DNA from 2 places in the Vibrio sp. genome. Region 2 is predicted to be linked to the other one. Evidence: riboswitches for the same ligand, from Rfam matches in the RefSeq annotation. Region 2 holds a riboswitch; the other holds the start of a gene.
The links. A riboswitch is a leader RNA that binds a small molecule or an ion and turns the genes downstream of it on or off. The one in region 2 is predicted to bind lysine.
Positions count from the first base shown of each region.

Region 1 (15,487 bases), on a different contig from region 2:
TGCTGTAAAACTGTTGGCGTGCCAGTGACCTGGATGCGAGGGCCTATTGGGCTAACTACGTCCAAGTACACACTCGCAAGGTTGCTGATCATTTGATCGTCTAGCAGCTCGAAATGATCGAGTTGTCGTTCGAGCATTTGGATACGGTCACCTAATTGCGCCATTGCATCATTGCGGCCGCTTAGCTTACGTTCTAATGCCATCAAACTAATGATGTAGCGCGTGATTTCACTTCCTGTGGGTGTGCTATCAATGCCTTTTACCAAGCATTCCAACCCGAGTTTAAGGTCTGATTCTCGACCAAAAACACTGACAGTATTATTCGGGTTGGTATTCATGATCGCTTTTAGGGAAGTCTCGAACGCGTCGTTGTCGCAGTGACCGTTTTTCGCTACTTGTTGAACCAAAGCAACTGCTTGGCAAATACCAGCGAATGCGATTGTGCGGTCATATAATGCGTTAGCCACGTAGTGATACTCCAAAATAAATAGCGTTAATTAAATGCGTTTCTCGATGATACCACCACCAAGGCACACTTCTCCTTGATAGAACACGGCTGATTGGCCAGGAGTCACAGCAATTTGTGGCTCGTCAAAAATGACTTTGATGTTCTCATCATCGATAGGGAGAATTGTACAAGGAATATCGGTTTGACGGTAACGTGTTTTTACTGTGCACTTCAAAACATCAGTAATTGGTGTGCGATCAACCCAATGCAGTTGAGATGCAATCAGGCCCTCTGATTTGAGAAGAGGGTGGTCTTTGCCTTGTACTGCAATCAGAACGTTGCGTTTTAGATCTTTGTCGCCAACAAACCATGGATCTTCGTTACCGCCGCCGCCTTTTTGACCACCGATATGAAGGCCTTTGCGTTGACCTAGAGTGTGGTACATCAAGCCTTGGTGCTTGCCAATAACTTTACCTTCAGGTGTTTCGATGTTACCTGGTTGCGCTGGTAGGTATTTGCCTAGGAATTCAGTGAACTTGCGCTCTCCGATAAAGCAAATACCGGTGGAGTCTTTCTTCTTCGCTGTGATCAGGTCTTGTTCTTCTGCGATACGTCGTACTTCAGGTTTCTCAAGCTCACCCACAGGGAATAGGCTACGGGAAACTTGGTCGCTACTTAGTGTGTATAGGAAGTAACTTTGATCTTTATTGTTATCTAAACCGCGTAGCATTTGCGGTTTTTCGCCTGCTGCTTGTTCTTCCGCAGTTGGGAATGTGCGGCGGACGTAATGACCCATTGCGATAAAATCAGCATCAAGAACTTCATCTGCAAATTCCAAAAATGCTTTGAATTTGATTTCTTTATTACAAAGAATATCTGGGTTTGGAGTACGGCCAGCTTTGTATTCCGCTAGGAAATATTCAAATACGTTGTCCCAGTACTCTGCAGCGAAGTTGATGGTGTGTAGGTGAATGCCTAACTTGTCACACACTGCTTGAGCGTCGGCTAAGTCTTCCGCTGCTGTGCAATATTCCTCATTGTCATCTTCCTCCCAGTTCTTCATGAACAGGCCTTCTACTTGGTAACCTTGCTGTTGAAGCAGATACGCAGAAACAGATGAATCAACGCCGCCGGACATACCGACGATGACTTTCTTTTGGCTGTTGTCAGACATTACTAAACACCACTTAATTTAACTGGACGCAGATTCTATCAGAAAGCCTTTCAGGGTGACAGATCCGAGATCGGCCTCACACTTCAAAACAGAACGTTTTTTGCTCTATCACTCACTATATCTGCGCTTTTTTTACTATCGAGTGTCTATATGTGGCATAGTTGCCGAAATTCAAGCCCTGTGGAAGTAACAAATGAGTGAAGAAAACCAAATCTTTGAAGAGTCACATTTGATCGAAGTGATCGAGAACCAATTGGAGGACGGCAATCCAATCAAAGTGAAAGAAACTCTTATGAGATTAATGATGACTGGTACGCCTCGTGAGGATGCTGTGGCGATGATGGCTTGCGCTATGTCGATCGAGATTTTTGATGTGATGAAAAATGAAGGCGAGTTTAATCTTAAACGTTACACAGAAAATTTAGAGCGCCTGCCGGATTTAAGTTTCATGGAAGGGGAATAAGTCCTCTTATTTATTACGTATCCAACAGCGTGAAAATTAATTTTCATTGCAAACGTTTGCTATAATTGCGATTGTTGCCGCGTCTAAATGTGCGCGGTAGAATCCGGCATCCTTTCATCCCTTACTCGAACCTATACCGTAGAAATATAGCTATGAAATTTCCTGGTCAACGTAAATCGAAACACTATTTCCCAGTCCATGCTCGTGATCCTTTAGTGAGTCAAGCGCAAGAAAGCAAAAAAATGTCTCGCACACATATTATTGGTATTGACCAGACTTTGGTTGATATTGAAGCGAAGGTGGGCTCGGAATTAATCGAAAAGTACAAATTGAGTAAGGGACACTCATTAGTTATCGATGACGCAACCGCAGAAGCTTTATATATTGAGCTTAAGCAGAATGAGTTAATCACCAACGAATACGCGGGTGGCACGATCGGTAATACGTTGCATAACTACTCTGTGTTGGCGGATGATCGCTCGACATTATTGGGTGTAATGAGCCAAGATATTAAGATCGGTAGTTATGGTTATCGTTATCTATGTAATACATCTAGCCGCATGGATCTCAATTACCTTCAGGGTGTTGAAGGTGCGATTGGACGTTGTTTTGCATTAATTACAGAAGATGGTGAACGAACTTTTGCAATTAGCGAAGGCCAGATGAACCAACTTCGTCCAGATAGCATCCCAGAGAAGATTTTTAAAAACGCTTCAGCGTTAGTACTAACGGCTTATTTAGTTCGTTGTAAAGAGGGTGATCCAATGCCTGAAGCTACAATGAGAGCGATAGAGTATGCCAAAAAGTATAACGTTCCTGTTGTATTAACTCTGGGTACAAAGTTTGTTATTCAGGATGACCCGAAATTCTGGCAAGAGTTTTTACGTGACCACGTCTCAGTAGTCGCAATGAATGAAGATGAAGCAGAAGCGTTAACTGGTGAATCCGATCCACTAGCGGCTTCAGATAAAGCTTTGGAATGGGTTGATTTAGTATTGTGTACAGCGGGTCCTGTTGGCTTGTTTATGGCGGGTTACACGGAAGAGGCAGCGAAGCGTGAAACGTCTTTGCCATTACTTCCAGGCAGTATCGCGGAATTTAACCGTTACGAGTTTAGTCGCCCTGCAGTAAAAGATAACTGTGAGAATCCTATTAAAGTTTACTCACATATTTCACCTTATATGGGTGGACCTGAAAAAATTAAGAACACGAACGGTGCAGGTGACGCGGCTTTATCTGCGTTATTACATGATATGGCTGCAAATAAATATCATAAAGAGAACGTTCCCAATTCTAGCAAACACGCTCACGCGTATTTGACGTACTCATCTTTTTCTCAGGTATGTAAATACTCCAACCGAGCTAGTTATGAAGTTTTAGTTCAACACTCTCCTAGATTGTCGAGAGGGTTACCAGAGCGAGAAGATAGCTTAGAAGAAGCATACTGGGAAAGATAACAATAAAAAACCTCACTAATGTGAGGTTTTTTATTTAGTACATAAATAAAAAGCGCCGTTTAGGCGCTTTTTACAAAGAAGGTTCATTATTTCTCAATAAGGAAGTCTTCTAGAACTTTACCAGCATCTAATTGCTCTTGGATTGCTGAAGGAGTACGACCTTGACCAGTCCAAGTCTTCGTTTCGCCATTTGCGTCAACATATTCGTATTTAGCTGGACGAGGAGCACGTTTAGATTTTGCTTTAGCCTTGCCTTTTGTCTCACCTGCTAGAGCAGAGATAAGAGCTTCAACATCAATACCATCTTTAGCGATTTGTTCAGCGATAGCTGATAGTTTTGCTTCTTGCTCTGCTGCAGCTGCACGTTCTGCTTCTTCTGATTCTTTACGCTCTTCGACAACGATAGTTAATTTGTCCAACGCTTCTTCTAGTTGCTCAAGTGTTAATTCACGAGAGAAAGCGCGCAAGCTACGAATGTTTAATAGTGTTTTTGTTAGTTCCGACATATTTTAATCTCACTTTTATAAGGAGTGCCTAATATGAGAGATAATAATCCTGAAAAACGGATATTACAATATAGTGAATGTAAATTTAGTTAAATCCTGACAAATATAATTCATTTATGGGAATTTGTTTTTTCTATCTCTACATTTCGTGACCAAGCTATGTTTTTAATGATGTAAATTAGACCATTTAGTTAATTATTAAACTTATATTTAAGTATTCGGTTTCATATATTGTAAGCAGTCTTTGTAACGTCTACGTGTTGCCGTCAACTTTTAGTCGCATGTCAATTAATTGGAATTTGGTTATTTAGTATGGTTTAAAATGTTTCACTTATATCGACGTTGTATCGTTGTTGGTAGGCAAATTCAATTCCTGGATACCAGTTATGCATAGGATGTCTATGCATAATAGTTGGAAAGTTAATCCTTTGGGGTTAAGAATATTTTTAACAATAAAACTGGAGTGATGTATTGAAATGATGTGCTACTTAAGTACAATGAGCGGAACCTAATGCACTTTTATGGTTAAATTATTGTTAAAATGACTTTTCAATAGTTTAAAGTTTCATAAGGTGCGGTAGAGGCGCGGAATAAATAAGTAAAGCTTGTTGGGGTGATGCCAATGAACAAGTAAGAAAGGTTATTCTGCCGAAGTGAGTCTTCTCATCAAAGAAACTTGCTGGGGTTACACTCGAAAGGGGTAACACTGCCATAGTCTATAATTTGTAAAACTATGGAGCGCTACTGTAGGGCTGGGGAAGCATTCGCTTGCCTATCGCTTATTTTTGCTCAATTGTTTGGAAATGAATTCCTTCAATTAGTCTGCAGTAGATCTCTAACCATTTATTACTGGTTTTTGAAGATCATGAATTTAATTGATTTTGCATCATCTCCTTTATCTCTTTTGCCTCCTTTGGTGGCATTGAGTCTTGCTATTGTTACACGTCGTGTACTTGTTTCGTTAGGTGTCGGTATTGTTCTAGGCGCGATTCTATTGAATGACTACTCATTTGGTAGCGCGTTAGGTTATGTTGGGTCCACAGTTTCAAGTGTGTTCATCGAAGATGGTGGCATCAATACTTGGAACATGAGTATTGTTGGTTTCCTACTGCTGTTAGGTATGATGACAGCATTGTTAACTCTTTCTGGTGGTACGCGAGCATTTGCTGAATGGGCTCAAACTCGAGTTAAAAGCAAACGTGGTTCTAAGCTGCTTGCTGCTTTTCTTGGTGTGTTCATCTTCGTTGATGACTACTTTAACAGCCTAGCAGTAGGTGCGATTTCTCGCCCGGTAACGGACCGCTTCTACGTATCTCGCGCTAAGCTTGCGTATATTCTAGATTCTACAGCGGCACCTATGTGTGTGGTCATGCCAGCGTCTAGCTGGGGTGCATACATCATGACAATCATAGGTGGCATTCTTGTTTCCCACGGTATTACAGAATATTCAGCGTTGGGTGCTTACCTACGTCTAGTACCTATGAATTTCTACGCAATCTTCGCATTGCTAATGGTATTTGCAGTTGCTTGGTTTGGTCTTGATATCGGCAAAATGCGCGAGCACGAAATCGCAGCATCTCAAGGTCGTGGCTTCGATAAAGATAAAGAAAACGACACAGAAGAAGCACATGAGCTAAATGAAGAGCTAGATATTAGAGAAAGTGAAGGTGGTAAAGTCTCTGACCTAATCCTACCAATCGTATTCTTGATTATCGCGACTGTTGCTTCAATGATGTACACAGGTGGTCAGGCACTTGCTTCTGATGGGATTGAGTTCAATCTATTAGGAGCATTTGAGAATACAGATGTTGGTACTTCACTGATATATGGTGGCCTAGTTGGTCTGGCGGTTGCGTTGTTCACAGTAATTAAGCAAGGCATTGCGGGTACTGAGATAGCTCGTACGCTTTGGATCGGTGCTAAATCAATGTTCGGCGCGATCCTTATCCTAGTCTTTGCTTGGACTATCGGTTCAGTCATCGGTGATATGAACACTGGTAAGTACCTGTCTACTTTAGCTCAAGGTAACATCAATCCACATTGGTTACCTGTTATCTTATTCTTACTATCTGGTTTGATGGCGTTCTCGACGGGAACATCATGGGGTACATTCGGTATCATGCTACCAATCGCGGGCGATATGGCAGGCGCCACTGATCTTGCACTAATGTTGCCAATGTTAAGTGCAGTTTTGGCTGGTTCAGTATTTGGTGATCACTGTTCACCAATATCAGATACAACTATCTTGTCTTCAACGGGTGCGCGCTGTAACCACATTGACCACGTCGCGACTCAGTTGCCATACGCGTTGTCGGTTGCTGCAGTATCGTGCATCGGTTTTGTTACTCTAGGTATGACGGCTTCAGTAGGTATCTCGTTGGCTGTGTCTTCGGTTGCGTTTATTGCAGTTTGTGTGCTGCTTTCGGTGTTATCCAAGTCAAAAATGGCGAGCTGTCAAAACGCTTAACTGATTGTTCGTACATTCATTTCTAAAGGGAGCTTCGGCTCCCTTTTTATTTGTCATATACAAATTGAAAAAAGTTTAAATAAATGGTTGAAAAATGTTTACACCTTAGTTAGTGTGGATATCAACAAAGCGAACAATAAGAGCTTATTAAGTATGCGTAATTTAGTCATGAACATTCATCACCATCATCACCCAGTCTAGTCTTTCGGGAGATGCACGCATACCCGGGAGACAGGATACTCCCGGAGTCTAAAATCGCAAACAACAAGATTTAGAACCCTCGGGAGACACACTCTTCCGAGGGTTTTTCAGTATTAGCAATCTTAAAAAGTTTATAAATTTCAAAAATTTGCACAGGGATAAAGCAATGCAGACACAACGCCTAAGAATCGCAATTCAAAAAAAAGGTCGCCTAAGTAAAGAGTGCCAAGAGCTTCTTAAAAAGTGCGGCGTTAAATTCAACATCATGGGTGAGCGCTTAGTGGTTCACTCACTAAATATGCCAATTGACCTATTACTGGTTCGAGATGATGACATCCCAGGTTTAATTATGGATGGCGTGGTTGACCTTGGCTTTATTGGCGAAAATGAATTAGAAGAAGTTCGCTTAGATCGTAAAGCACTAGGCGAGCCAAACGAGTTTGTCCCGTTACGTCGTTTAGACTTTGGTGGCTGCCGACTTTCCATCGCTATCGATAAAGACGAAGAGTACAACGGCCCTCAAGATCTTGCTGGTAAGCGCATCGCTACCACTTACCCTCAACTTCTAAAAGCTTACATGGACGAACAAGGCGTTCCTTTCTCTACTTGTATGTTGACTGGTTCGGTAGAGGTTGCTCCTCGCGCAGGCCTTGCTGATGCGATTGCTGACCTTGTTTCAACAGGCGCAACGCTAGAAGCGAATGGTCTAAAAGAAGCAGAAATCATTTTCAAATCTAAAGCAACCCTAATCCAGCGCACGGGTGAGTTTGATGCGGACAAAGAGGCACTTATTGAGAAACTGCTGACTCGTATGCAAGGCGTACAGCAAGCGAAAGAGTCTAAATACATCATGCTACATGCGCCAGTAAGTAAGCTTGAGCAAATTAAAGCGCTACTTCCTGGAGCTGAGGATCCAACAGTTTTACCTCTATCTACTGATAAAGAAAAAGTAGCCGTACATCTAGTAAGTACCGAAAATCTGTTTTGGGAAACGATGGAGCAGCTAAAGGAACTTGGTGCAAGCTCAATTCTGGTGTTGCCAATTGAAAAGATGATGGGGTAATAGAGATGAGAACGGTTGTTTGGCAGTCGCTGAGCGAATCTCAGCAAGATTCTATTCTAGAGCGTCCTGCAATTGCGGAAGGTGCCAATATCACTGCGGCAGTTGCTGAGGTGATTGCAAAAGTTCGTAATGAAGGTGACTCAGCACTACTTGAATTAACAGAAAAGTTTGATCGAGTTAAGCCAGAATCTATTCGCGTATCTGAACAAGAGGTGACAGATGCATGTGCTCGCTTATCTGACAATATGAAGCAGGCTCTGGATCAAGCTTATTCAAATATTGCTAAGTTCCACAAAGCGCAAAAGCCTCAGCCAATTAAAGTCGAAACTCAACCCGGAGTCGTCTGCGAGCAGGTTACTCGCCCAATCCAAAAAGTGGGTTTGTATATTCCTGGTGGCAGTGCTCCACTTCCATCAACGGTTCTTATGCTAGGTGTACCTGCAAAGATTGCAGGATGTCGCAAAGTAGTGCTTTGTTCTCCACCGCCGATTGCGGATGAAATCTTATACGTAGCACGCCTGTGTGGTATCGATGAGGTTTACAATGTCGGTGGCGGCCAAGCGGTTGCGGCAATGGCATACGGGACTGAGACAGTATCTAAAGTCGATAAGATTTTCGGCCCAGGCAATGCCTATGTGACGGAAGCGAAACGCCAAGTGAGCAATGATTTCCGTGGCGCTGCAATTGATATGCCTGCAGGTCCGTCGGAAGTTTTAGTATTGGCCGATGAAACGGCTGACGCAGACTTTATTGCGGCAGATCTTTTAAGCCAAGCGGAACATGGTCCTGATTCGCAAGTGGTACTTGTGACACCATCACCTGTGATTGCAGACCAAGTGACGGATGCGGTTCAACGTCAACTGAAAGAACTCTCTCGTGCTGATATTGCGGAAAAAGCACTGGCATCAAGCCTAATTATTATCTCTGAGTCGCTAACTCAAGCTGTGTCTATTTCGAACTACTACGGCCCAGAACACTTAATTGTACAAACCAAGAACCCACGTGAGCTTCTGCCATTGCTAGACAATGCTGGTTCAATTTTCTTGGGTGACTGGTCACCAGAATCTGCTGGTGATTATGCGTCTGGTACTAACCACGTTCTTCCGACTTATGGTTACACACGTACTTACTCAAGTTTAGGCTTGGCAGATTTTTCTAAGCGTATGACGGTACAAGAGCTGAGTGCAGAAGGCCTACAAATTCTCGCGCCAACTGTTGTTACTATGGCTGAAGCTGAAGGCTTAGATGCGCACAAGCGTGCAGTAACGATTCGTGTCGAGAAGTTAGCTGCTAAAGCGTAAGGATAAATGAGATGGAAAAGCTAGCACGTAAACAAGTCCAAAAATTAACGCCTTACCTTTCCGCAAGACGTATCGGCGGCACCGGAGACGTTTGGCTTAACGCTAACGAATCTCCGTTTGATAATGAATACAAAACCGACTTTGCACGTTTAAACCGTTATAGCGAGTGTCAGCCAAAAGAACTGATTGAAGCGTACGCCGCGTATGCGGGTGTTAAACCGGAGCAGACACTAACCTCGCGCGGTGCTGATGAAGGCATTGAACTGCTTATTCGTGCGTTTTGTGAGCCGGGTGAAGATGCAATCCTATACTGTCCACCGACTTATGGCATGTACTCAATCAGTGCTGAAACTATTGGCGTTGAGCGTAAAACGGTTCCACTTACGGCGGATTGGCAACTTGACCTAGAAGGCATCAAACAAAACCTCGAAGGCACTAAGTTAGTATTCGTATGTAGCCCTAACAACCCAACTGGAAATTTGGTTAAGCGTGAAGACATCGTTTCTCTGCTTGAGATGACCAAAGACAAAGCAATAGTGGTGATGGATGAAGCCTATATCGACTTCTGCCCTGAAGCTTCAACGGTGGACCTTCTGGCCGAGTACCCGAATCTTGCCATTTTGCGCACTCTGTCTAAAGCATTTGCATTAGCCGGTCTACGTTGTGGTTTTACACTTGCCAACGAAGAGCTGATCAATGTATTGCTGAAAGTGATTGCTCCTTATCCTGTGCCAATTCCTGTTGCCGACATCGCAACTCAAGCACTTTCTGAAGCTGGTCTTGCCCGAGCTAAGTTCCAAGTGCTCGACCTGAATGCAAACCGAGCGTATCTACAGGTTGGTTTATCGATGATTCAAGGCCTGGAAGTTTTTGAAGGGTGGGGTAACTATCTGCTGGTTAAATTCCCAGATGGTGATGCAGTCTTTAAAGCGGCATGGGACAGCGGCATTATTTTGCGTAACTCTCCAATCGAGAATTGTGTTCGTATTAGCGTTGGTAGCCGTGACGAGTGTGAAAAAACACTCGGCTTTATCAGAAATTACTATAACTAACAGATTTTTGGCTCTTGCCGATTGCGAGAGCTACCCAAATTGAAATAAGGAAGTTCGTGTGAGTAAGCAACAAAAAATTCTATTTATCGACCGTGACGGCACACTTATCGTTGAGCCACCGGTAGATTTTCAAGTTGACCGCCTAGATAAATTAAAACTAGAGCCGTTTGTTATCCCAAGCCTTCTTTCACTCCAAGATGCAGGGTACCGACTCGTGATGGTCACCAACCAAGATGGTCTTGGCACAGACAGCTACCCTCAAGCTGATTTCGATGCGCCACACGATATGATGATGGAGATCTTCGAATCTCAAGGTGTGAAGTTTGATGATGTTCTAATCTGTCCTCACTTCGAAGAAGATAACTGCTCTTGCCGTAAACCTAAACTGGGTATGGTGAAAGAGTACCTTCAAGCTGGCAAGGTTGATTTCCAAAACTCAGTCGTGATTGGCGATCGACAAACTGACCTTCAACTGGCTGAGAACATGGCTATTCGTGGTATTCAGTACAACCCAGAAACCATGGGTTGGAAGCAAATTCTAAAAGACCTGACCGTTAAAGCGCGTGTGGCTGATGTGGTTCGTACCACTAAAGAAACTGACATCAAAGTGAAAGTGAACCTAGATGAGCAGGGCGGTAACCAAATCTCGACAGGCCTTGGCTTCTTTGATCACATGCTTGATCAGATCGCAACTCACGGCGGTTTCCAAATGGTATGTAACGTGGAAGGTGACTTGCACATTGATGATCACCACACCGTTGAAGATACGGCTTTAGCTCTAGGCCAAGCACTGAAAGACGCACTGGGTGATAAACGTGGTATTGGTCGTTTCGGCTTTAGCTTGCCGATGGATGAGTGTTTAGCGCAATGTGCGTTGGATCTTTCTGGCCGTCCTTACCTTAAGTTTGAAGCAGAATTTAGCCGAGAGCAGGTAGGTGATCTATCAACAGAGATGGTGGTTCACTTCTTCCGTTCACTGACTGACACGCTAGCTTGTACACTGCACCTATCATCAGCAGGTCATAACGATCACCACATCATTGAAAGCCTATTTAAAGCCTTTGGTCGCACGCTTCGTCAAGCAATCAAAGTCGAAGGCACAGAGCTTCCAAGTAGTAAAGGCGTACTCTAGTAAGGGCAGAATATGAGTGATCAAAACGTAGTTATTATTGATACCGGTTGCGCCAACGTCTCTTCTGTAAAGTTTGCGATTGAACGTCTTGGTTATACGGTGACAATCTCAAAAGAGCCGAGCGTTGTTCTTGCCGCCGATAAGCTTTTCTTACCAGGAGTTGGTACGGCGAGTGAAGCGATGAAGAACTTGCAAGAACGTGACCTGATTGAATTGGTTAAGCAAGTTGAAAAACCGCTTTTGGGTATCTGTCTAGGTATGCAGTTACTTGGCAAAGTGTCACAAGAAAAAGGCCAAAAAGCCGATGAGCTTGTTGAATGCCTTGGCTTATGTGAAGGCGAGGTTAAGCTGCTTGAAACTGGCGAACTGCCTCTTCCGCACATGGGTTGGAATACCGTCAAGTCGACCCCAGAACACCCGCTGTTTAAAGGTATTGAAGAAGGTGAGTACTTCTACTTCGTCCACAGCTTCGGTATGCCAGTAGGTGATTACACCATTGCGCAATGTGAATACGGCCAGCCATTTACCGCTGCAGTACAAAGCGGCAATTACTACGGTGTTCAATTTCACCCAGAGCGCTCATCAAAAGCTGGCTCAAAGCTTATACAGAACTTTTTAGAGCTGTAATTTTAAAGAATCAAAGGGAAGTAATTCAGTGATTATTCCAGCGTTAGATTTAATTGAAGGTCAGGTAGTACGTTTATACCAAGGCGACTACGGACAAGTAACCGAATACAAAGTAGACCCAGCAGAGCAGTTTAATCTGTACCACCAAGCCGGCGCAGGTTGGTTGCACTTAGTTGATTTAACTGGCGCAAAAGACACCGCTGCTCGTCAGCTTGATTTAATTGCCAAACTGCTTGCGAGCACACCAGCGAACATCCAGATTGGTGGCGGCGTACGCAGTGAACAAGATGTGGTTGATTTGCTTGAAGCAGGGGCCCAGCGAGTGGTTGTTGGCTCAACGGCCGTCAAGCAGCCAGAGCTTGTAAAAGGCTGGATGGAAAAATACGGTGCTGAAAAGATTGTACTTGCCCTCGATATTAATATTGATGAGCAAGGCGTTCGTAAAGTCGCGATTTCTGGTTGGCAAGAAGACTCGGGTGTCACCATCGAAGCATTGGTTGATGACTACTTAACGGTTGGCCTAAAACACGTACTTTGCACTGACATCTCACGTGACGGCACGCTAGAGGGTTCCAATGTGGAACTGTACGTTGACCTATGTAAACAGTACCCACAAGTTCAATTCCAATCATCTGGTGGTATCGGTTCCCTTGCTGATATCGAAGCGCTTAAAGGCAGCGGTGTATCAGGCGTGATTGTTGGCCGTGCGTTTCTTGATGGTAAATTCACAGCAGAGGAGGCATTTGCATGTTGGCAAAGCGAATAATTCCTTGTCTTGATGTTCGTGACGGACAAGTTGTAAAGGGTGTTCAGTTCCGCAACCACGAGATCATTGGTGACATCGTTCCTCTAGCACAGCGTTATGCTGAAGAAGGTGCGGATGAGTTGGTGTTTTACGACATTACCGCATCCAGCGATGGTCGAGTAGTCGACAAAAGCTGGGTAAAGCGTGTTGCGGAAGTGATCGACATTCCTTTCTGTGTGGCGGGTGGCATTAAGTCTGCCGAAGACGCCGCGCGTATTCTTGAATTTGGTGCCGACAAGGTATCGATTAACTCACCAGCATTGGCCAACCCTGAACTGATTACTCAACTTGCAGATAAATTCGGTGTTCAGTGTATTGTTGTGGGTATCGACTCTTACTTTGATAAAGAGACAGGTAAGTATCAGGTTTACCAATTTACCGGTGACGAAGCTCGTACTAAAGCGACGAAGTGGGAGACTCGTGATTGGGTTCAAGAAGTTCAGAAACGTGGTGCCGGCGAAATCGTTCTTAATATGATGAACCAAGATGGTGTTCGTAACGGTTACGATATTGAGCAGCTGAATATGGTGCGAGAAGTGTGCAATGTGCCTCTCATCGCTTCAGGTGGTGCGGGTGCGATGGATCACTTTGCAGAGGCTTATCAGAAAACTAATGTCGACGGTGCTCTAGCCGCGTCTGTTTTCCATAAGCAAGTCATCAATATTGGTGAACTCAAACAGTATTTGAAACAACAAGGTGTAGAGGTGCGTCTATGAGTTTTGCAGCGGCAGAAGTAAATACGCTAGCGGAACGTATCAACTGGGACAAAGTCGACGGCCTTGTACCTGCGATCGTTCAAGATTTTCAATCAAGTCAAGTGCTCATGATGGGATACATGAACCAAGATGCGCTAGTTAAGACGGGTGAAACGGGTCAAGTTACGTTTTTCTCACGTACGAAAGAACGTCTTTGGACCAAAGGTGAAACGTCTGGCAATGTACTCCAGCTGAAGAACATCGCATTAGATTGCGACAATGACACATTATTGGTTAAGGTGAACCCAATTGGGCCTACTTGTCACACCGGAACAACAACGTGTTGGGATGGTGACCCACAAGAAGAGAGCCAAATGGTGTGGCTTCATCAACTTGAGCAGCTACTGGCTGCCCGCAAGGACGCCGACCCAGAATCCTCTTACACTGCGCACCTTTATTCTCGTGGCACCAAGCGTATTTCGCAAAAAGTGGGCGAAGAAGGCGTTGAAGTCGCGCTTGCGGCGACGTCGGGTGACAAGGCGGAGTTAGTGTGTGAGTCGGCTGACTTGATTTACCACTTGATGGTTCTGCTTCAAGACCAAGGCTTATCAATGAACGATGTAGTCAATAAGCTCAAAGAACGTCACAAGTAATAAACTAGTCTCGAGTTAAAATAATTAGCGCCCTCAAATGAGGGCGCTTTTGTTGGTTTAAGGAGTCTAACTACAGTTATTAGCCGGTATATTCGAATAAGAAGTAATAGCCATATCCGACGATAAACGCTGGAATAGCAGAGTAAACTGTCGCAACTAACGCCGCTTTTGGAGCGAGCGCAATTGCTGGAAACAGAGCATCACCGTCGTTTGATATTGCATTCGATAATTGTGCTGATAGAGGCGCAGCTCCCGAAATATAGAGACTTGTAACCAATATTTGTGGTCCACACCCTGGCAACAAGCCCACGACTAACCCCATAAGCGGCATCCACACTCCCCATCCAGAGAAGGTAGCAGCGAGGTCGATATGACCAAAGAAGGTAATTAGTTCAAAGGCCATAAAGGCAAGTATTACCCATGCTGTTACAAAGTTTGTGTCTTGGGCGGCTTTTTGTAGTGGATGAGAAGAAACCTGTTTTACGTCTTCTGATACAGTTGATTCGTAGTCTTTGATCTCTTTAGTCAATGACCAAAGCAGCATACTTACAATAATAAGAGCTGTACCTACCCACTCAATAGCCATATCCGGTAATCTCAGAAGTGCATTGATATCAACCTGGAATGAACCAAGAGCGGCAATCACTGTCGCAGGAACAATTAACCACTTCCAAAATGCCCCTTGCAAGTTGATCGCTTTTTTCTCTAAATTGCTTTGTTGGCTGTTCTTTTGACAAGCAAAGCGATGGCCGATAGATTTTAGCTCCGGACGCAGAAAATCATCTTTGTGGACAGCGTTAACCGCCCAACCAGATAGACTCCCGACGATGATGCCAAGACCCACAACTGCAAAGCCTATATCGGGTTTGCTTGCCAACAATAGAAAGGCAGCATCTCCCATAGTAGAAGTTAACACTGCAACAATTGCCCCAAATCCCACACGGCCGCTTACAAATTGGGTAGTGACAATGATTGCGCCGCCACATCCAGGTAAGGCGCCAAGCAGAGCAGCGAACATTACCTGGTAGTTTCTAGAGCTTTGGTAAAGATTCACCACCTTGCTTTCTTTGCTCATAAAGAGCGATAAGTAATGATAAAGCGCCAGAGTAAAAGCAACATAAGCAGATACCGCCCAGAATGCATCTGATAAGGTGTTTACAGTCACCTCTTGAGTTGTTTCATTTAATACCAGAGCAATTAATGCGACTGGTAGTGCTAAACGTTTATAAGCAGGCTTAAACTGAGAAAGCGATAGCCAAGTTGGGGCAATTTGGAAAAGTCTAAGTGAGTTCATAAAAAACACAAATGCAAATGCGAATAATTCTCAATATATTTTATTGAGAATTAATTGCAACAAAAAGTTGAAAGAAACGCTTTTCTTTTTGCTAACCCATGACAAATCTCAAAATTCAGGTAAAGTATCGCCTTCGTGAGTAATTTGCC
Region 1 covers NZ_CFHWOM010000003.1:136,304-151,790, forward strand. Annotated here, with positions in the region: gene hflD (high frequency lysogenization protein HflD) at 1-467, opposite strand, end outside; gene mnmA (tRNA 2-thiouridine(34) synthase MnmA) at 498-1,622, opposite strand; gene AC4MRV_RS04150 (hypothetical protein) at 1,816-2,085, shown strand; gene AC4MRV_RS04155 (inosine/guanosine kinase) at 2,238-3,542, shown strand; gene AC4MRV_RS04160 (H-NS family histone-like protein) at 3,629-4,048, opposite strand; lysine riboswitch at 4,619-4,800, shown strand; gene tet(35) (tetracycline efflux Na+/H+ antiporter family transporter Tet(35)) at 4,914-6,515, shown strand; His leader region at 6,692-6,828, shown strand; gene hisG (ATP phosphoribosyltransferase) at 6,883-7,779, shown strand; gene hisD (histidinol dehydrogenase) at 7,785-9,080, shown strand; gene hisC (histidinol-phosphate transaminase) at 9,092-10,132, shown strand; gene hisB (bifunctional histidinol-phosphatase/imidazoleglycerol-phosphate dehydratase HisB) at 10,191-11,264, shown strand; gene hisH (imidazole glycerol phosphate synthase subunit HisH) at 11,277-11,891, shown strand; gene hisA (1-(5-phosphoribosyl)-5-[(5-phosphoribosylamino)methylideneamino]imidazole-4-carboxamide isomerase) at 11,920-12,657, shown strand; gene hisF (imidazole glycerol phosphate synthase subunit HisF) at 12,639-13,412, shown strand; gene hisIE (bifunctional phosphoribosyl-AMP cyclohydrolase/phosphoribosyl-ATP diphosphatase HisIE) at 13,409-14,044, shown strand; gene AC4MRV_RS04210 (putative manganese transporter) at 14,124-15,338, opposite strand.
Region 1: linked by a shared signal. The riboswitch ahead of tet(35) (tetracycline efflux Na+/H+ antiporter family transporter Tet(35)) and the one ahead of lysC (lysine-sensitive aspartokinase 3) in region 2 are both predicted to bind lysine.

Region 2 (15,487 bases):
TTATCGTTGTTTTTCACCAGCGTTTTCGGCGACCAATTTGCACTTTTTTATGTCCTGCAATCTTATGATGACAGTTGTTCTGAGGAATAATCTGTTTCTCCGACTCAAAAAAGCGCCCTTGTACACCCTGCAATCCTAATTGCAAAACTGTTTTGTGTTCTTGCTTATTGTCGACGCCGACGGCAATGACTTGAGTATCTAACCCTGCGCACGCCCCCAACAAGCTACGAACAAACAGTTGATTTTCATGCCTTTGGTCAATCTGTTTCACTAAGCTTCGGTGCAATTTTAAGTAGCTAATCGGTAACTCTTTTAAATAGTGAGTACTAACAATGGAGCGACCCGCTTGTCCCACCGCTACTTTACAACCTAGACCAGAAATCATCTTAGTAACAGGACGCATATAATCGAGGTGCTTAACTAAACGCGCTTCTGCAAACTCAAATATCAGTCGTTTTCGCTGCTCGTTTGATAGCTGAAGTAACTCATCTCTAAACCACTTAAAATAGGTTCTATCAGCAAAAGGAACGACATGCAGATTAACAGAGTAACACATTGAATCCTTGGAAACTTTCAAATAACGAAGGATTGTTCGCAATACTGCTTTATCTAAGATTATTTCGTAACCAACTGATTCAATAGCCGAATTAAATCTAGACGCTTTTATCACCCCTTTTTCTGGATCATTAATACGAGCAAACAACTCTTGATGCTCTAAATGGCGCTCTTGTTGCTCGTCCAATCGAAAGCAGGGTTGAGAAAAAACGTGCAATTTATCTGGCTTAACGACTTGATCAAACAAAGTTCGCCAGCGAACGCTACCTCTTTCATCATCTTGGCTAACATGCTTTTGGAAACGACTCCAAGTATTGACTCTCTGCAGTTGAGCACTTTTAAGCGCAGTTTCAGATTCATCAATGATTCTTCCTTGGCTCTCACCCTCTCGATACATGCTCACGCCAATGTGAACCCAACTTTCAGGGTCTAGGACATCAGGAGGAGTTAATCGAGCCAATTGCTTTAAGCAGTTTGTCGCTATACTAGAGACTTCTTTACTCGATAGGCTTGGTGCAAAGATCGCAAAGTCAGAGCTGTAGTAACGCGAGAGTATTACGTCTGGATAGCGTTGAATCACGTTGGTTAGGCTATCACCGACTTCAACCAAAAAGTCATTTGCCACGGTCTTGCCATACTCTTCTTTGAGTTGAGTCCAATCATCTATCCGGATGAGCAGCACACCACCATGTGAGCCACTTTCTGAGAGTGCTGCTTCTAACTTACTATCAAACAAGACCCGGTTGGCTGTTCCCGTTAGTTGGTCAAGAAAGGTTTGAGTTCGGATAAAGGTATCGAAGCGACTCCTCTCTTGTCTGGCATCTTGTAACTCTTCAATTAAGCGGTCTAAAGCTTCACTAGCAGTAAATGGCCACTCTTTTTCATCACCTTTGGCGTATTCTTCAACTCGCCCAGCGAGAATCATTCTTCCTCGCTCTTCAAGCATCTCAGAACCACTCAGCTGTTCTTTCAACCATTTAACGCCTTGCATTAAGCAAAAGATTATCAAGATGACAGCCAGCGTAATCGACCACAATGCTTGCATTGAATAGCCGTAACCTATGTAGGGAGGTACTGCTTTGAAGCGCAGCTTATAACCATCATTACGCTCTAAGGTGTATTCAACATGGTACAACAGAGCAGGATCCACCTTTGACGAGGTATCTTTGAAACGATAGATAGTCCCGTAAGAGGAAGCGAGTTCCATTTCAACTATGTTGGAAGCCTGAAGCATCTTAGGCATCCAGCGTTGTAAGGAATATGCAGCGTCAGGATCTTCCATTTCCTTATCCACGACATTCACAATCCCTTTAAGGGAATGGTCTAAATACTCCTGTCCCAAGCGTTTAAATGAAAGTGTACCGCCTAGAAATAGGATAAACATCGCTATAATCACGATCATAGTGACAAAAGCGACTAATCGTGTGCTGAGCTTTAAGGTAGGGGTATACCTCATAGAAATAGAATTCCTTTTCTAGTACATCTTGACTGAATAGATATGATGTCCCCATCAGCAATCTAGGCATAAACTAAAGACAAGTTTACTTAGTACTTATGGGGTAATTGATTACTCTAACTATATAAAAAAGCCGCGAAAATCGCGGCTTTTTTTCATTTCAGAGCTCTTAGAATGGGATGTCGTCGTCAAAATCCATTGGCGGCTCATTATACTGAGGCTGAGCTTGTTGTTGCTGTTGAGGCTGAGAATACTGCTGCTGAGGTTGACTCTGCTGAGCTGCAGGTTGCTGAGGCTGACCCCAACCTTGCTGCTGAGGCTGACCCATACCTTGACCTGGAGCACCACCTTGAGCGCGACCACCTAGCATCTGCATTACGCCATTGTAACCTTGTACAACAACTTCTGTCGTGTAACGATCTTGACCGCTTTGATCTTGCCATTTACGCGTTTGTAGCTGCCCTTCAACGTATACTTGAGAGCCTTTACGTAGATATTCACCAGCAACTTCCGCTAGCTTGCCAAACAGAGCAACACGATGCCATTCTGTTTTCTCACGCTGCTCGCCAGTCGCTTTATCTCGCCATGTTTCAGACGTCGCGATGGTAATGTTTGCGACAGCACCGCCACTCGGCATATAACGAACTTCCGGATCTGAACCCAGATTACCGACTAAAATAACTTTGTTTACTCCACGGCTTGCCATGTTTCGCTCCGTCTAAAAGTTGAGAGTTGTTGAAATAGCGCAATAGCATAACACGCTTTACGTAAGGGACAAATGCCTCTCTACACAATGTCTAGTCATTGATGTTCACTAAATCCTCCCCCTTAAAATTTTCGAGAAAAATCAAAGATTACTTTAGGTGAGCGATAAGTTAATTACTCATCAGTATGAAACTAAACGCAATCATTCAACCTAGATTCGCGCTACTTGTCTATTTCCTCCAAGCTACTGCTATCTTTTTCTCTGTTAGGGATTTGCCATGAAAAATAGTTACATGAGAACCATTCATTTTTTATGTGAAAACAAGAATGCCCCTCATCCTGTAGTAAACAAAATTGAGCAAAGCCTAGGTATCGAAATCCCCTATATCGAGCCTAAAGATTTAATGCTGGCACTGCAAAGGAATAAACACCGAATTCTGATGATCGATCATCATGATTACTCATGCCTAAACAATCAAATTCGGCAATTACCACTGGCGAACAAAACATTTGAGAACATCATCATTAATGTAGAGTGCCGATTAACCACAGACGAAATTCTCAATTTTGGCCACCTAAAAGGATTATTTTACGAGAACGACTCCATTGACGTGATCAGTCGAGGGTGTAGCGAAATCATCAATGGAGAAAACTGGTTGCCGCGTAAAGTAGCCGCTCAATTACTGTTCCACTATCGCAATATGGTTGAGACGCAATCAGCACCAGCTACCGTTGATCTCACTACTCGCGAAATTCACATTTTACGTAGCCTGATGACCGGCGCTTCTAATAGCCAAATTGCTGACGACCAATTTATTAGCGAGTTCACCGTCAAATCCCACCTATACCAAATCTTCAAAAAGCTGTGCGTAAAAAACCGTGTTCAAGCAGCAGCTTGGGCTAGACAACATTTGTTGTCTTAATTTTACTACTCCAGTACAATTTCTGAACTTTCGGTGGATAGCTTCATTATCTATTCATCGAAAGCATGTTATTGTCGCGTCAGTTAAATTATGAAGAAAAATATATAGGGTTTACGATGATCAAAAAGTGCCTTTTCCCGGCAGCAGGCTACGGAACACGCTTTCTACCTGCAACCAAATCCATGCCTAAAGAAATGATGCCAGTGGTTAACAAGCCTCTGATTGAGTACGGCGTCGAAGAAGCGATCCAAGCGGGTATGGACGGTATGTGCATAGTGACGGGCCGTGGTAAACACTCCATCATGGATCACTTTGATAAAAACTATGAGCTAGAGCACCAAATCAGTGGCACAAATAAAGAAGAGCTGTTAGTCGATATTCGTGACATCATCGAGAGCGCTAACTTCACTTACATACGTCAGCGCGAAATGAAAGGTCTTGGTCATGCGATCTTAACCGGACGTGAACTCGTTGGTGACGAACCATTCGCTGTAGTGCTGGCCGATGACCTTTGTGTCAATGATCAAGAAGGCGTTCTTGCGCAGATGGTAACACTATTTAAACAGTTCCGCTGTTCCATTGTTGCAGTGCAAGAAGTGCCTGAAGACGAAACTCATAAATACGGTGTTATTTCTGGTGAGATGATCAAAGATGACATTTACCGTGTCGACGACATGGTTGAAAAGCCAGAGCCAGGCAGCGCACCAAGTAATCTAGCAATCATTGGCCGCTACATTCTAACGCCAGATATCTTTGAGCTGATCGAGAATACCGAACCAGGCAAAGGTGGAGAGATCCAAATTACTGATGCACTACTCAAACAAGCACAAGCTGGCTGCGTCTTAGCGTATAAATTTAAAGGCAAACGCTTCGACTGTGGTAGCGTTGAAGGCTACATTGAAGCAACTAACTTCTGTTTTGAAAACCTATACTTAAAGGACTCAAAAAAGTCTGAGCTAGGCAAACAAAAAACAACGAAAGAAGACGCATAATCGTCTTATTTGTGTCAGAGGCGGCTCCGTGAGTCGCCTTTTTGTTACTGTTTTTTTATCCAGTATTTTCTTTGAACATTTCTCACACTATGTAATACTTAGCTGACTAATTTTTGCATTGAGTGATGAGAATGGATCAGATAGAAGTTCGCGGTGCCCGCACCCACAACCTGAAAAATATCAATCTAACGATACCTAGAGATAAGCTGACTGTCATTACGGGCTTATCCGGCTCAGGAAAATCCTCATTAGCTTTTGATACTTTGTACGCAGAAGGTCAACGTCGTTATGTCGAATCACTCTCTGCATACGCCCGCCAGTTTCTCTCTTTAATGGAAAAGCCAGATGTTGACCACATTGAAGGCCTCTCTCCAGCAATATCTATCGAGCAGAAATCAACCTCTCATAACCCTCGTTCAACGGTCGGCACGATTACCGAAGTGTATGACTACCTGAGGTTACTCTACGCTCGAGTTGGCGAACCTCGATGTCCTGAACATCAGGTTCCACTTGCCGCGCAAACTGTCTCACAAATGGTGGACAAAGTACTTGAATTGCCCGAAGGCTCAAAGATGATGTTGCTCGCTCCGATCGTTAAAGAGCGCAAAGGTGAGCATGTCAAAACGCTAGAAAACTTAGCTGCACAAGGATTTATTCGCGCTCGCATCGACGGGGAAACCTGCGACTTATCCGATCCACCCACTCTAGAGTTACATAAAAAACATACGATTGAAGTAGTGGTTGATCGCTTCAAGGTACGCAGTGATCTCCAACAACGCCTCGCAGAATCCTTTGAAACAAGTTTGGAGCTATCTGGTGGTATCGCTGTCGTTGCTCCCATGGATGGAGATGGAGGTGAGATTGTCTTCTCAGCCAACTTTGCGTGCTCTCACTGTGGCTATAGCATGCAGGAACTGGAACCTCGCTTATTCTCGTTCAACAATCCAGCAGGGGCTTGTCACACCTGTGATGGTCTAGGTGTACAACAATACTTCGATCCTGACCGTGTCATTGTAGATGACTCATTGAGCTTGGCTGAAGGCACTATTCGTGGCTGGGATCAAAAGAATTATTACTACTTCCAAATGCTCTCCTCTTTGGCTGAGCATTACGGCTTTGACCTGTATGCTCCCTTTAAGTCGCTACCGAAGAGAACTCGTGAGATTATTTTAACTGGCTCTGGCAGAACAGAAGTAGAGTTTAAATACATTAACGATCGCGGTGATATACGAGTAAAACGTCATCCGTTTGAAGGAATCTTAAATACTTTAGAGCGCCGTTATCGAGATACAGAATCAAACGCAGTGCGTGAAGATCTAGCCAAGTACATCTCAACAAAAACGTGCTCAAGCTGTGATGGCAGCCGACTGCGCTTAGAAGCTCGCAATGTCTTTATTGGTGACACAACCTTGCCAGAGATCGTTGAGCTAAGTATTGCTGATGCGCTCAATTTCTTCTCTTCACTGCAATTAGAAGGACAACGAGCTCAAATCGCCGAAAAAGTGATGAAGGAAATTAATGACCGGCTGCAATTCTTAGTCAATGTAGGGCTCAACTACCTTAATCTTTCACGCAGTGCTGAAACTTTATCAGGTGGTGAGGCGCAGCGTATTCGTCTTGCTAGCCAGATCGGAGCTGGCTTAGTTGGGGTTATGTATGTCCTTGATGAACCTTCTATTGGGTTACATCAACGTGATAACGAACGCTTGCTCAAAACTCTCACACACCTACGTGACTTAGGTAATACCGTCCTTGTCGTTGAACATGATGAAGACGCTATCCGTATGGCAGATCATGTTATTGATATTGGTCCCGGAGCTGGTGTGCATGGTGGTACAGTCGTTGCCGAAGGGACGATGGACGAAATCACAGCCAACCCGAACTCCTTAACAGGGCAATATTTAAGCGGTGTGAAAAAGATTGCCGTACCTGAAGAACGAACCAAACGCGATCCAAAGAAAACTGTTCAGTTAATTGGCGCATCCGGTAACAACCTAAAAGACGTCACCCTAGATTTACCTGTTGGTCTGTTCAGTTGTATTACTGGGGTATCTGGCTCTGGCAAATCAACCCTAATAAACGATACCTTCTTTAAAATCGCTCACACCCAATTAAATGGTGCAACCACAGCAATGCCTGCACCATACAAAGAAATCAAAGGGCTAGAGCATTTTGATAAAGTCATCGACATCGATCAAAGCCCAATAGGCAGGACACCTCGTTCAAACCCGGCCACCTACACAGGAATTTTTACTCCTATTCGTGAGTTGTTTGCAGGGACACAGGAATCACGTTCTCGCGGCTATAAACCAGGACGATTTAGCTTCAACGTTCGCGGTGGTCGCTGTGAAGCCTGTCAAGGTGATGGTGTTATCAAGGTAGAGATGCACTTCCTACCAGATGTCTACGTTCCATGTGATGTCTGCAAAGGCAAACGCTATAACCGAGAAACACTCGAAGTTCGTTATAAGGGCAAAACCATTGATGAAGTGCTGGAAATGACCGTCGAAGATGCTCGCGAATTCTTTGATCCCGTTCCTGTCATCGCGCGTAAACTGCAAACGCTCATGGATGTGGGCTTGTCCTACATTCGTTTAGGTCAAGCTGCGACGACACTGTCTGGCGGTGAAGCGCAACGCGTTAAGTTAGCTAGAGAACTTTCTAAACGAGATACAGGTAAAACGCTATACATTTTGGATGAGCCAACCACAGGCTTACATTTCCACGACATTCAGCAACTTCTTGCGGTTCTTCACCGTTTACGCGATCACGGCAATACGGTAGTGGTGATTGAACATAACTTAGATGTTATTAAAACTGCCGACTGGATCGTTGATTTGGGACCAGAAGGCGGTCAAGGTGGTGGTGAAATAGTAGCTCAAGGTACACCAGAAGATGTGTCATTGGTCGAAGGTTCTCATACCGCCAAGTTCCTTAAGCCTATGTTAAAATAGCAATTAATAGTAAAGTAAACAGACCAGCGCATTTTTCGCTGGTCTGTTTTTATTAGGATATTGAACCTATGGCCACCATACATGTTTCTGGGACAAAGTTAGCGCAGCAAAAGCCCAAAGTGCCACTGATCAAACCGTTTTTAGTTGCGTTTGGTTTTATCTATATTGTGGCTATGCACTTTTTTATGCCTAACCCTGGAGGCTCTGGTTTAGCGTTGTCTTTTAACCCAACCACTTGGTTGGCACTCAGTGCTGCAATCGCGATTGGTCTGTATCAAGTAGGCACCGAAGGAAAGCTTAGATACAACAAACTAACTATTGGCTTTTTCATTAGTTGCCTTTTACTTACGGTACCAGTGCTCTATCCAACCTCAGATTTGATCCTCTCAATCGGAAAACTCACTGGGCTTTGGGCGGGATACATTCTTTTTGTCGTATTACAACAGTTCCGTTTTAGTAATAAGCAAAAGCAGCGACTATTGTGGTTTATTGTCATTGCGGTCGCAATTGAAGCGATTATTGGCTGGGTACAATATTTATATCTCGCCCCTGGAAACCCTTTTGGTTATAACACCGTCAACAACCGCCCTTATGGGATTTTTCAGCAACCCAACGTAATGGCGACCTTTTTAGCGACAGGATTAGCGATCTCGGGCTACCTATTACCACGCCAACCAATCAAATACCAAACCAAAATCAGTGATGTAGCGCTCCTTTACATCATGCCCGCATTAACCTTACCCCTAATGATTGTACTTGCATCACGTACTGGTTGGCTCAGCGCCATTCTGGTGATGGTTGGCGTACTCCCATACCTATTTAGGTTTGCGACCCCAAAACGCTTTTGGGGTTGGTCAATCTCATTAATCACTGGCGTCATTCTAGGCCTAACACATACTTTTGTGTTCAGCCCATCAGAAAACGCCCAACAACAAATAACGAATAAACTAAGTAGCGATCAAGCACGCGAGTTCATCTATCCCCAAGTGTTAGATATGTTTATTGAGAAACCTTTTACTGGTTATGGCTATGGTCAATTTGAATCAGAATATATCGTCTATACGGCTCGCCAACACCAGCTAAATGTAAGCTACCCAGCAGGGTTACCAGCCATGGATCACCCTCACAATGAGCTGCTATATTGGGGCGTTGAAGGTGGTTTGGTTCCTGTTATTGCAATCATTCTCGCCGCATTTTTGGTATTAACTCGGATTTATCATGGCAAGAAAGGAACTCGGCTAGCTTTATTCGCCCTATTTGTCCCAATCGTGCTGCATTCACAATTGGAATATCCTTTTTATCATTCAGCCATTCACTGGATAACCTTTATCACTCTACTTTATTGGATCGATCAAAGAGCCAATACCTACCGTAGCGCTTCATTCAGTTTTCTTTCTCAAACAGGACTACGAGTCTCCAGTCTCGTTGTACCTATTTTGACTGGCGTATATATGACCAGCGCGTTACACACCAACTATATTCTCACTCAATTTGAGAAGTCGTCACCAAAAGACCCAGATATATTAAGCCAAGTCACCAACCCTATAGTCTGGCAAGACCGCTACGACTGGGATATCTATAGTACTTACCTCAATATAGGCCTTTACAAACAAGACCCTGAGTTTATTCAACCATACATAGATTGGTCACTAAAAATCATCAAAGATAAACCTAGACCCGCTTTCTACAACAACCTAATCTTGGCTTATCAGGGGATTGGTGATGAGGAAAAAGCAGAGCAAATTCGCAGTGAAGCTCAGTTCTTGTTCCCTAACAAGAACTTTAGTGAAGTGCAATACATTCCGCCCGATATTGACGCTCTGACTAGGAAAACCGATAACCAAGAAAAATAAAATAAGGCGACCTCGAGGTCGCCTTTTCTTTATTGACTCATCGATTCTTCAAGCGCTCTTAGACAAAGTGCGACATTTTCTGCTCTCGCACCATAGCCCATCAAACCGATGCGCCATGCTTTTCCAGCAAGCGCGCCTAAGCCAGCACCAATTTCTAAATTGTACGTTTCGAGCAAATGACTACGCACCTTGCCATCATCCACTCCCTCCGGGATATAAATCGCATTCAATTGAGGTAAACGTGAGCTCTCTTGAACAACAAACTCAAAACCAAGCTTTTCCAATCCAGCTTTTAACTTATCGTGCATATCACGATGACGATTCCAGGCATTTTCGAGTCCTTCATTTTTCAAAATAAGCAAAGACTCATGCAACGCATACAAGCTATTAACGGGGGCTGTATGGTGGTAACTGCGTTTACCTTCACCACTCCAGTAACCCAAAACCAAACTCTGATCCAGGAACCAACTCTGAACTGGCGTCGTCCTCGCTTGAATCTTGTCAATCGCAGCTTGTGAGAACGTCACAGGAGAAAGCCCTGGAACACACGACAAACACTTCTGACTGCCCGAGTAAACCGCGTCTAACTGCCACTCATCGACCTTTAGCGGAACACCACCCAAAGATGTCACTGCATCCACAATTGTAAGTACACCATATTGCTTGGCTAATTTACCTAAAGCTTCGGCATCAGTGCATGCTCCTGTCGATGTTTCTGCGTGAACAAAGGCAAGAATTTTGGCGTCAGGGTTAGCTTTTAACGCTTGTTCAACCTTTTCAATCGATACTGGTGCGCCCCACTCATCGTCCACCACTTCCGCGATACCGCCCGCTCGCACAACGTTCTCACGCATGCGTTCTCCAAACACACCATTACGGCAAACAATCACTTTTTCTCTCGGCTCTATCAAGTTTACAAAACAGGTTTCCATACCTGCACTACCAGGAGCTGAAACGGCGATGGTAAATTCATTTTCTGTTTGGAAAGCATACTTAAGTAATTGTTTTAACTCATCCATCATGTTGATGAACAGAGGGTCTAAGTGGCCAACAGTAGGACGACTCAACGCCTGCAATACTTGAGGTGAGATATCTGAAGGGCCTGGGCCCATTAAGATACGGTGCGGGGGAATAAAACTTTGAATCGTCATTGGCAGCTCCTTTGCAAACTATTTTATTGTTCTATCGATGGTTATTGACTCACCATAATCCAATTCAAACGTATCAGCAATTAGCCCAAAGTATTGAGGTCAAACCAGTGTCACAAGTTTGTTAATTTATAAAGAGCATAAAGTTACAAATTCCCATTGACATTGGTCACATAAAAACGTTCAATGCTGGATAAGTGGCGAATATTTATGCCACGCAACGTAACTTGTTGCAGAAGAGGAGCACTACCCAGGTAGGTGTGTTGTGGAACCACAATTCCAATACAGCTCACTGAGGGGGAGTAGTGCCGAGGTAAACCAGAAGTGTGGTTTTGGTTTGTCGGTTGACTTGGGTTGAGTCCCATCAACTGTCATCAGCACAGCCTGATGATGAGCTTCTGAGGTTAGTCATATATTTAGAATACCTCTCTTTCGCTCATTCTCTCTTCAAGCAAACATCGGATGTTGGGTTAACACCCAGTTTTATTTTCAGGAAGTCGTGGGAGAAATGCCGTGGGCAATTTCAATGTTGCTAAGTTTGGTGGAACCAGTGTTGCAAATTTTGAGGCTATGAGCCGCTGTGCAGCCATTATCGAATCAAATCCAAATACCAAATTAGTTGTTAGCAGTGCATGTTCAGGTGTCACAAACCTGTTAGTCGAACTCGCCAATGGCGTTCAAGATCAAGTGCAGCGTAGTGAAATATTAACCAAACTCGCTGAAATCCATAATGCGGTATTGGACCAACTTGAAGATTCCGCACAAGCGGCAGCCGAGGTATACACTATCCTCGATACTGTCACTAGCCTTGCAGAAGCCGCTTCTATTCAAGCCAGCAGTAAACTCACCGATCATCTAGTCGCATGTGGGGAACTAATGTCTACCCACCTTCTTACTCAACTAATGAAAGAACGAGGAGTTGCTGCAACTCGTTTTGACATTCGCGATGTGCTTCGTACTGACAGTAACTTTGGTAAAGCAGAACCCGAACTAGAGAACATACGTCAACTGGCTGAAGAGAAACTGCTTCCCCTATGCCAAGATTTTGTTGTCGTAACCCAAGGTTTTATTGGTTCAGATGGCGAAGGCAATACCACTACACTAGGACGCGGTGGTAGCGACTATAGTGCAGCCCTCATTGCAGAAGCGGTACAAGCATCTGGCCTAGAGATATGGACTGATGTCCCTGGAATCTACACCACAGACCCTCGCATCGCACCAAAGGCATCTCCAATCCCAGAAATCAGCTTTAGCGAAGCATCAGAAATGGCAAACTTTGGTGCGAAGATCTTACACCCTTCGACCTTAGTACCCGCCTTGCGTCACGATATTCCTGTCTTTGTCGGCTCATCCAAAGAGCCTGAAAAAGGTGGGACGTGGATTCGCCATCAGGTAGAAAGCTCTCCGCTATTTCGTGCATTGGCCCTGCGCTGTAACCAGACGATGGTCACTCTGCGTAGCGCAAAAATGTTCCACGCTTACGGCTTTTTAGCGCGAGTGTTTGAAATATTAGCCAAACACAAAGTTTCGGTGGATTTAATCACCACCTCAGAGATCAGCGTTTCGTTAACATTGGATCAAACCGATACCTCAGGCGGAGCCCCTCAACTACCTGAAGCTGCCCGTATTGAGTTGGAAGAGCTATGTAGCGTCGACGTCGAGCACAACTTATGTCTGGTTGCCCTTATCGGCAACAACATGAGCGAAAGCAAAGGCTATGCGAAACAAGTCTTTGGAACACTTGAGGATTTCAACTTGCGAATGATCTGTTACGGTGCAAGTCCGCACAACCTCTGCTTCTTAGTGCATGAGTCCGTCTCAAAGCAAGCGATCCAAAAGCTGCACACTGAGTTGTTTGAGGGCTAAGAAAAACAAAAGGTTGGCACTACGCCAACCTTTTATTATTCAAGCCAAAGTATAGGGAGTTGCTACTCGCCAGCAACCTTCATAGACTCAAGCAAAATTGAGCCAGTTTGGATTTGAGAACGTGTTTCCACATCATTACCAACTGCAACAATTTGCTGGAACATCTGCTTTAAGTTACCAGCAATGGTAATTTCAGATACTGGATATTGAATTTGACCATTCTCAACCCAGAAACCAGCAGCACCACGTGAGTAGTCACCAGTCACAACATTGACCCCTTGGCCCATTGTTTCAGTCACTAGCAAACCTGTGCCCAATTCTTTCAGCATCTGTTCAAAGCTCTGGCCCGTTGATTGAACAAACCAGTTGTGAATACCACCAGCATGACCTGTTGGCGTCATATCCATCTTACGTGCCGCGTAGCTTGTCAGCAGATACGTCGCCAGCACGCCATCGGTAATGATCTCTCGATCTTGGGTAAAGACACCTTCACTATCAAAAGGGCTAGATGCGAGACCACGCAGCACATGCGGTTTTTCTGCAATATTGAACCAATCAGGTAGAACCTTCTCGCCCAATTGATCCAGTAAGAATGACGATTTTCGGTATAAGTTGCCACCACTAATCGCCATGACTAAATGGCCAATCAATCCCGTCGCAACGTCCGCTGCAAACATCACTGGATACTGACCCGTTTTTAGCTTCTGCGCATCTAAACGGCTGATAGTCTTTTCAGCAGCTTTCAAGCCAACAGCCTCTGGAGACCAAAGATCATCTTTGTGGCGAGAAACGGTATAATCGTAGTCACGTTCCATCTCACCATTGGCACCCTGTCCAATCACACAGCAGCTAGTGCTATGACGGCTAGATGCATAACTAGCCAACAAGCCATGGCTATTGCCATATACCTTCAGTCCATAATGGCTATCGTAACTCGCACCATCGCTTTGTTTAATTTTATCGCTGTACTCAAGCGCAGCTTTCTCAGAGGCAATTGCAACCTGGGCAGCATAGTCTGGATCAGGCGTGTCTGGGTGGAATAGATCCAAGTCAGGGATCTCTTTGACCATCAACTCTTTAGGCGCGGGACCAGCGTAAGGATCTTCAGAGGTATACTGAGCAATATCGAGCGCAGCCAATACGGTTTGTTGAATCGCTTTTTCACTTAAGTCAGAGGTTGAAGCACTGCCCTTACGTTGACCGCGGTAAACCGTAATACCCAACGCACCGTCACTATTAAATTCCACATTTTCCACTTCACACATGCGAGTAGAGACACTCAGGCCAGTGGTTTTAGTGATCGCAACTTCCGCACCATCAGACTTTTCTGCAGCCATTTCTAATGCTTTAGCGACTGCGGCTTCAAGCTCAACACGCTGTTGAGCAACTTGCTCTCTTACGTCCATATCAACTTAGTTCTAAAGATTTGTTCTCTCTAGGATAACAAGAATTTCGCTTTCTCCCCATGATTCTTGTTAAAATAGAGAAATAGATGGTCAAATTAAGGCAAAGAGATGGCACGTAAAAACCAAAAAGCGCCATGGGAAGAGGAAGAAGAAATCATCTGGGTAAGTAAGACCGAGATGAAACGCGACATGGAAGAGCTGCAGCAACTGGGTGAAGAGCTTGCAAGCCTGAAACCTTCTGTCCTTGAGAAGTTTCCGCTGAGTGAAGACTTAGCCGAAGCAATCAAAGATGCTCAACGCTTCAAAAACGAAGCGCGTCGTCGCCAATTGCAATACATTGGCAAACTCATGCGCTTTGAAGACCCTGAGCCACTACAAGCTGCATTAGATAAAGTACGCAACAAGCACTCACAAGCAACGGCGCACCTCCACAAGCTAGAACAGCTGCGTGACCGCATCGTTGAAGAGGGGGATGCAGCGATTGGTGACGCAATGGAGCTTTACCCAAGCGCCGATCGTCAACGCCTACGCCAGCTCGCTCGCCAGGCGGCTAAAGAGAAAAAATCGGGTAAGCCAGCGAAAGCATACCGCGAGATCTTCCAAGTACTAAAAGCACTGAGTGACGAAGAGTTCTAAAGCTCAAAAACTAAAAAGGATTGATGCTAATACATCAATCCTTTTTTACACCTCAGCTAGCTTGCCAACGTTCGATTACTCCCCAGCCCTCACAAACTCGCTCAAGGCAGGGTTGTCATGGTTTGAAACTAACTGCGAAATATCTCCCGCCACTTCAACTTTCCCATTCGTAACAAAGATAAAGTCAGAGGCTATCGCTTTCGCATCACTAATATGATGAGTCACCATCAGCACGGTAATGTTTCTTTCTTTGGCGAGTTTTGCCACCAGCGCTAACATTTCTTCACGTAAGATAGGATCAAGGGCAGAAAAAGGCTCATCCAATAACCAAACAGGATGTGGCTGGACAAAACAGCGAGCGAGTGCCACTCGTTGACGCTGGCCTCCTGATAACTGTTCTGGTAACCGGTCAAGGTACCCATCTACCCCAACTTGTTTAGCCGCAAGCTTCACTTGTTGCTGCTGAGCATCGCTAAGTTTTAACCCCGGGTGCAAACCTAAGCCAATATTCTGACGAACCGTTAAGTGAGCAAAGAGATTGTGCTCTTGAAACAGCATGGCAAAAGGGCGTTGATAAGGCGGTAAACCAACAATTTCCTCTCCCTTAACGCAAATTGAACCTTTCACTGGCTCAATAAAGCCAGCAACCAAAGCCAATAAAGTGGATTTGCCAGCCCCACTAGGTCCCATTAATGCCGCAATAGCACCTTGCTCAATCGACACATCAAAGTGAAATAATTCATTGTGATAGTAGTAATCTACGTTACTCAGAGACAGCATGATTGACCTTATTATTGACTTTAAACAGCGTTTCGATGAGCGTGAAACATCCCACGCTAAGTAACAGCAATGTCACGGAAACCACTGCCGCCGCCTCCATTTGATAACTGCCTAATAGCTGAAACAAATAGAGTGGTAGGGTGCGAAATTCTTGACTGCCAAACAGAGCAATAGCACTGAGGTCGCCAATCGCAAACATAAAACTAATAGCAA
Region 2 covers NZ_CFHWOM010000009.1:27,906-43,392, reverse strand. Annotated here, with positions in the region: gene csrD (RNase E specificity factor CsrD) at 14-2,011, opposite strand; gene AC4MRV_RS08475 (single-stranded DNA-binding protein) at 2,181-2,717, opposite strand; gene AC4MRV_RS08470 (LuxR C-terminal-related transcriptional regulator) at 2,995-3,639, shown strand; gene galU (UTP--glucose-1-phosphate uridylyltransferase GalU) at 3,756-4,631, shown strand; gene uvrA (excinuclease ABC subunit UvrA) at 4,763-7,585, shown strand; gene AC4MRV_RS08455 (PglL family O-oligosaccharyltransferase) at 7,654-9,438, shown strand; gene AC4MRV_RS08450 (pyridoxal-phosphate-dependent aminotransferase family protein) at 9,468-10,589, opposite strand; lysine riboswitch at 10,815-10,992, shown strand; gene lysC (lysine-sensitive aspartokinase 3) at 11,100-12,452, shown strand; gene pmbA (metalloprotease PmbA) at 12,515-13,858, opposite strand; gene yjgA (ribosome biogenesis factor YjgA) at 13,967-14,494, shown strand; gene thiQ (thiamine ABC transporter ATP-binding protein) at 14,570-15,274, opposite strand; gene thiP (thiamine/thiamine pyrophosphate ABC transporter permease ThiP) at 15,258-15,487, opposite strand, start outside.